Regions from separate parts of the Bacillus sp. URHA0034 genome, predicted to be linked through region 3. Evidence: riboswitches for the same ligand, from Rfam matches in the RefSeq annotation. Region 3 holds a riboswitch; each other region holds the start of a gene.
What was found. Region 3 has a riboswitch for cyclic di-GMP ahead of ACZ9EE_RS17950 (pectinesterase family protein). Riboswitches for the same ligand answer to the same signal wherever they lie in the genome.

Region 1: it holds a riboswitch for cyclic di-GMP, as region 3 does, so the genes downstream of both, ACZ9EE_RS03120 (hypothetical protein) here and ACZ9EE_RS17950 (pectinesterase family protein) in region 3, are expected to answer to the same signal.
Region 2: it holds a riboswitch for cyclic di-GMP, as region 3 does, so the genes downstream of both, ACZ9EE_RS21270 (anti-repressor SinI family protein) here and ACZ9EE_RS17950 (pectinesterase family protein) in region 3, are expected to answer to the same signal.

Annotation. Positions count from the first base shown of each region.
Region 1 covers NZ_JBWCDK010000002.1:187,385-189,657, reverse strand. Annotated here, with positions in the region: gene ACZ9EE_RS03130 (LbetaH domain-containing protein) at 1-210, shown strand, start outside; gene ACZ9EE_RS03125 (ECF transporter S component) at 448-978, opposite strand; cyclic di-GMP riboswitch class I at 1,210-1,293, shown strand; gene ACZ9EE_RS03120 (hypothetical protein) at 1,323-1,532, shown strand; gene ACZ9EE_RS03115 (CBS domain-containing protein) at 1,669-2,273, shown strand, end outside.
Region 2 covers NZ_JBWCDK010000002.1:3,999,343-4,001,615, forward strand. Annotated here, with positions in the region: gene ACZ9EE_RS21260 (nucleotidyltransferase family protein) at 1-29, shown strand, start outside; gene ACZ9EE_RS21265 (VanZ family protein) at 80-553, opposite strand; cyclic di-GMP riboswitch class I at 1,060-1,143, shown strand; gene ACZ9EE_RS21270 (anti-repressor SinI family protein) at 1,174-1,296, shown strand; gene ACZ9EE_RS21275 (lactonase family protein) at 1,522-2,273, opposite strand, start outside.
Region 3 covers NZ_JBWCDK010000002.1:3,304,821-3,307,093, reverse strand. Annotated here, with positions in the region: gene ACZ9EE_RS17950 (pectinesterase family protein) at 1-1,380, opposite strand, end outside; cyclic di-GMP riboswitch class I at 1,403-1,489, opposite strand.

The DNA of each region.
Region 1 (2,273 bases), 3.1 Mb from region 3:
GTAACAAATGGCGTTCGCATCCCACCGAACAGTTTCGTTCCACCGGGTGCTAATATTGACACCCAAGAAAAAGCGGATGCACTGTCGCCGGTACCAGAGGATAGCAGGGAATTTGCTAGGGAAGTCCAAAGAGTCAATCAGGAATTCCCGGCATCTTATCATGTTTTATTTGGAGAAAATCGTTGTTCTTGTGGACTTGCTTATCACTAACAGGAAAGAAGCTGCCAAGCAATGGCAGCTTTTATTTCGTTCGGGTAGAATGTTAAGGATGGTGGATCAAGGAAGAAGTGCTGAAATGTTACGTTACCTTCACGGTAACAGATTTGTCTTACATTAGAAAGCCACGAGTCAATAAAAAAGCAGAGCTAATTCATTTATGAATTACTCCGCTTTTTTTATTGCGACTATTGGTTTTATACCTGCGAGAACGGGTACTACAACAGAGAACTACATCGTTCCAGCTCGTTTTTGTAAGCGTCCTACAAGAGGGACGACAATGATACCGGCAATGACGACCTGCAAAAAGTTTCCAGGGATGGAGCCGAATGGCTGAACCCAGTTACCATAAAGGATCACTTCGGCAAAATAGTAGCCCACGATTTTGATAATCAGTGCAGCGACAACAGCTAGTGAATGGACCAGGATCCTTTTACCCGGTACCTTTTCAGAAATAAGACCGGCTACAAAGCCCATTGCACCTACAATGATAAAGGTAAACGGCGCCCATGCTCCCCAGCCAGAGATTAAATCGAATAAGCCCATTCCAAAAGCGCCTGCGATGGCTCCTGTTTTTTTACCAATAACCAAGGCTGCTATAAAAAGAGGTACGTTACCCAGATGGATGAGTCCTCCGTTACTCATAATGGGGAGCTTTACATTGATAAACATTGTAGCCACTAGGGTTAATGCGATGAAAAGTGCATTGATGACTAGAGCTCTTGTTTTCGTTGATGCTGTCGGTGAGTATGTTGTATTCATTTGATAACCCCTCTCTTTTTTTAAAATAATATCATAATTTACTATAATCGCAATACTATAAATTTGTACAGCTACATATACTAAAAAACAACCATGAAGATATTTCCTTTTTCAATCAATTCCAATTGATTTTCAAATTTTTCTGTTAATGTCGAAATTTGTGTGATTTTATTTTGAAACATTTGAAATATATGTAATATAATTAATTTACTTTAATTAGTTAAAACATTTGATAGATAAAGGCAAACCACTCGAAAGATTGGGACGCAAAGCTACAGGTCTAAGGTTTCAAACTATGATGGCTGAGCTGCCTAAAATAGAATATATTTTAGGAGGCTTATATTTTGATTGCTCTTACTTATGAAAAAGCACTAGATATAGAATTGGAGGAAGTTAGTGACGAAAATATCGTAGAGGCATATGTAGTAAGCATACTAAATAAGTGGGACCAAAACTTAAGATTGTTGGAACAGGAATTAATGAAAAGAAAGTTATTTTTAGTTGCTTTAGAACTCTATGATCGAAAAAAGCGTAAGACCCTATTAAATCTGTAGACAATAGAACAAGATAATTGACGATAAAAGCAGGAGTTCCTAGATCATTAGGACTCCTCCTTTTTTATTCTGGGTATATAGATAAAATAGTATCAAACATTCATATTTAATAAGACATAAAAGAGGGGTTTAGAGCATGACAACAATAACAGATAATGAATTATCTGAACGTTTTGAAGTGGCTTTTAATAAAATTCATACTTGGCTGCAAAAAAATATTAAAAATGCAAAAACTGACAAATACACGGAACTGCTAAGATTAGGTTTTCCGATGCATTCCATCATAAGAAAACATTATGATGATTTAAAAATATTCGGCAGACTTAGAAACTCGATTGTTCATGACAAAGTTGAACAAGGGTTTTATATTGCTGAACCACACCTGAGCGTAGTCGAGAAAATTGAAACGATAGCCTCCAAGATTAATGAACCAAGGCCTGCCCTTTCCATTGCTACTAAGCCAGTTTTTTATTATTTTGAAGATGCAAAATTAAAGGATATTCTTACCGTCATTAACCGTAAAATGTATTCTGTTTATCCAATCTATAATCAAAATGGCTTCAAATGGCTCTTAACGGCAGAAGGGATCATTCAATGGTTTTCTCAAAACTTGGTCGGTAATTCGGTATATTTGGATGAGGTAAGAGTACAAGACCTAAATACTTTCAGTCGATCCCTTTTGGTTGAGTTTGTTGGTAAAGAAACAGATATGTTTGTAGTGGAAGAAATATTTGAAGAGTA
Region 2 (2,273 bases), 690 kb from region 3:
CCATGGTCAAGGTATTTTTAACTCATTAACAAACCTTCAAGCGGAGAAACTGTGAAACGGAAAAGGATGAGCCATTTGCTCATCCTTTTTTCATCCTAGCCTTGTGTTCTGAGGAAACCCTCTTAGTTAAAAAATATACAAAAAATATCCCGAATGAATCAATCATCAGATCATAAAATCTGCCATCCCTGCCGAAAAACAATTGGAAGAACTCGGTGATAAAAGCAAAAGACAAAGCTAATCCAACGGAGTATTTATGATTTTTTATTAAGGTGAAAAGAAGAAAATCCAATATTCCAAAACCAATAAAATGGCCTGATTTTACTTTAATAAATTCAGAATGAACCAATGTAATATCATTAAAAATAAGGAATGAGGAAAAGTCAGGGTTAGGTATCCATTTAAATCCGAAGGTATGTAGGTACATTAGCTTCTCGATACTTTCCGTCCATGTATTTAATAATAAAAATAGTCCCCATAAAGTAATTAGTAGTAATTTAAATAAAGTGGGTTCTCTTTGTGAGTTTTTCTTCTCAATCCGTTGGTCACTCATTTTTTCCTTCTCCTAGTATTTTTATAATCATCTAATTTTTATATTACCATTGTTCTTTATGAAGAACAATAATTTAGATGCCCAGGTAGTAAAACAAAATCCTGCAATTTTATTTACAAAATTCTACATATTCTTTATAATGAACATATATTGTTCTTTGTTAGGAACAAATACCTAGAAAAGAAGGGAAGTCATGATCTATCCATTAATAGAAGAAAGAGATCAGGTACACATAGTGAAAGACTCTAACTGTTGTGTGTGTGGTCTAGAATTTAACTCGGAAAGAAAAATTAAAAGGAAAACCCTGAGAAAAATTAAATTCATTGAATTAGGTCAGGTTACTTGTGAGAAATGTGTTTTAAAACTTCTTAACTACTACTAAGTAATTTACAAAATTTGTCGAAAGTTTTGGAAATTTTTTCATTTAGATTGAAAGAAGACTATAGTACTATTAGTATAGTGATTTAAATATTTAATGCTTTAAAACTCTAACACTTTAATACTATACAAGATAAAGGCAAACCATTCGAAAGAATGGGACGCAAAGCTACAGGTCTAAGGTTTTTAACTAGGATGGCTGAGTTACCTAAAAAATAGTAACATTTTTAGGAGGGTAAATTGTGTCCGTATTAACTAATGCTGAAAAAGAACTAGATAGTGAATGGTTAGCACTAATTAATGAAGCTAAAAATCTAGGACTTTCCATTGATGAAATAAGGGATTTTATATCAAATCCTAAGTAATATTCCTTAGAAAATTTTAAAAAGCAGATTATAGCGTTCGAAATACTAAACAAACCATTAGGGGTACTACGCGGTAATTTTTCATAATATTCACAATGTACTATAAAAATTCTGCCACAATGCGCAGTATTTTCATTAAGGAGAAATGTACATAAATGCCCTATAACACAAAAAAACAGCTTAACCAATTGTTAAACAATTAGTTAAGCTGTTTTCTAAGTACGGTTAATAATTTAAAAACTTCACACAAACCCCATAAGGTACCGTAATATCAGAAGTAATCAATGTCAATCGACCAGAAACCTCGTCTCTTGCATACAACACCACATTACCTGACTCCTGATTCGCAGCCACCACAAACTTCCCGCTCGGATCAATCTCAAAATCCCGTGGCCAATCTCCTTCAGTCGAAGTATGCTCAACAAACGTAAGCTCACCATTTCCGGGATCCACACTGAACACCGCAATACTGTTATGCCCGCGATTCCCCGCATAAACATAACGTCCATTCGCCGAAATATGAATCGCACTGCCTTGATTATTTTCTTTAAAATCCTCAGGTAATGTAGAAATATATTGAACCTCACTGAAACGGCCACTTTCTGGATGATAATTTAACACGATCACCTCAGAGCTGAACTCTGTCATGACATAAGCCATGTCCCTATTGGGATGAAAGACAAGATGTCTAGGGCCGCTGCCTGCTTTTAAAGGCAAAAGGTCTACCTTTGTAAGCGTGCCATCGTCAGCGACTGCATATGTAATAACAGCATCAATTCCTAACTCACACACTACTAGATATTTTTCATCAGGCGTTAGTTCTGAATAATGGCTATGAGGCTTTTCCTGCCTTGGATCAGGCCCAGAGCCTTCATGCTCTCTAATTGAGGCATATGGTAAAACCGCTCCGTCCTCCTGGTTAATGAGATGTGATTGCACAAGCCCGTTATGATAATTGGCACCAAACACCATGCGGT
Region 3 (2,273 bases):
CACAGTTTTATCCAGAGTCTGTTTTGGAAAGCTATTGTTGGAGATTCGAGTTTGACCACCACTTGTTGTCGAACCATCCTGTTTGTCAACCAATTTCAACGCTTGATTACTAGACTTTAGTGGATCACTTACAACTTGTGCATAATTGTCGTTCGGATTAAACACCCAGGCAGTACCTTTATTACTGGTTATTTGAACGGCATAGCTGCCAATATTCCCAGATGTTGTGCTCGTTGGCGCAGTAGGCCATTCAGAGCCATCAAAAGAATCATTGACAAGATATTCCTGAGCTACTTCCGGTTGAGGTTCAACAGGCACCGTTCCGGTCTTCACAGAAGCGACAGACGACTCTGTTCCTTCACCAGCTTCATTGACAGCACTAACCACATAATAATAAGTAGTAGTATCATTTTCCAAACTAGAATCCTGGTAGGCCGTTTCTGTTACATTTGATTGAATGGTATCAAATGGACCTGCTGCATTTGTACTTCTTTTCACATTGTAAGAAGCCGCATCGCTTACGGGATTCCACGAAAGATGAACAGCTGTATCTTCCGCAGACGCGCCTAATCCGGTTGGAGCAACTGGTACAGTTTGAACAGTCGAAACTTCTGTCATAGATGGTACATTATAAATATGAACGTTATCTAAGTAGATCGTCGATGTAGAGCTATTTCCTGTGTTAACATCGAAGTTTCCAAAATCTGTTACAGATTGATAGAATGGTAAGCCCTTAAGCTCAGCATTTGCACCACCGCTAACTGAAACATCATATTTTTGCTGATCCAGGTCTGCCTGGATTTTTACATGATACCAAGTTTTTGGCTGTAAAGATTCTACTAGAGTCGGAGTTTGATTAGTAGAGTCAGACGTACGATAGATTAGTTTGTTTCCGTAAGTTTCAAGTGACACCATCGCCGTATTCACACCGGCGTTTGTCAATCTAAAACGGTTGGATGGAGTACCTGAACCAAATGTGTCACCCATAAAATCATATTCAACCACAACAGTTCCCGTTGTTTGCTTTGTAAAACTGTTGTTATAGATTCGGGTGGACCCACCTTGGTCGGAAGCACTACCTTGATTGTCTACTATCTTTAAAACCTTGTGGTTCACTTGCAGCGGGTCATCTGCCACCTGTATATAGTTGGCACTAGGATTAAATACCCAGGATGCCCCTTTGTTACTTGTAATTGACACATTATAATTGCCAATTTTTCCTGTTGCAACATTGGTTGGGCTGCTTGGCAAATCAGAAGCTTCAAAATCATCGTTCACGAGATCAGCTTCAGCAGATGCCTTAACGATGGTCCCTCCAAATCCAGGAATGAACTGCACTACTAACAGTGCACACAACAAAACATTAAAAATCTTATACACTAAAAAGTCTCCCCTTATCTTGCCGGGCAGTCCAGCCATCCTAGTAAAAATTACCTTAGATCTGTGACTTTGCGTCCCAATCTTTCGATATAGTTTGCCTTTTTCCGACCTTTTAGTACTAGTAACAAAGTTATATTAACAGATTTGTCATGTCGGGATTTGTCGAATGTGAAATTGGCAGAATTTACACCTACTGAAAAAAAGCAGGCATAAAAAGTCGTATTTCAACGACCCTTTATGCCTGCTTTTTAATTCCACTTAGTAATGGAATTCCTTTTAACATTACTTACCTCAGTGGTACTAGTTATTTGAATTTGAATTTGTTTAGTTTCGTGGGATTTCATGATCTTTTGTCTTTCCACATGTTACACACTTATCTGTATAGTAGCTATATTTATGATGTTTACGGAGATAACAAATTATCCCCATTAATTTAGATTTAATCATTTGCAAATAGTCCTCCTCGTATTGCTATGGTAATAATCATAATGGAGGAATGTTATCAAACTATTACTAACAGATTAAAAACTATTAAATTCCTATTAAAATCAAATTAAGTTACGAAGCTAAGGGACGGTTCTCCTGCTCAGAAGCAGGAGAACCGTCCCTTAGCTCCCCAAAATCCTACAATAATATTTTCAAGATTCCACAATTTACCCCATTGATATTGTAACCGTTTTCATTTATAGTAGTATAAACACATTGGAAATGCATAATGGAGGTCTACAACTATTAATAGGAGTGGATAATTATGGACGAGCAAGGAAATCTATTAGTTGGATTATTGTGGGGTACGTCTTTAAGTGTTCCGTTATGGATTGCAGTTTTCGGTTGGATGAAACTTCTATTACATTTTGTTTTGTAGTAGAAATACTTTTTCATAAATATCATGT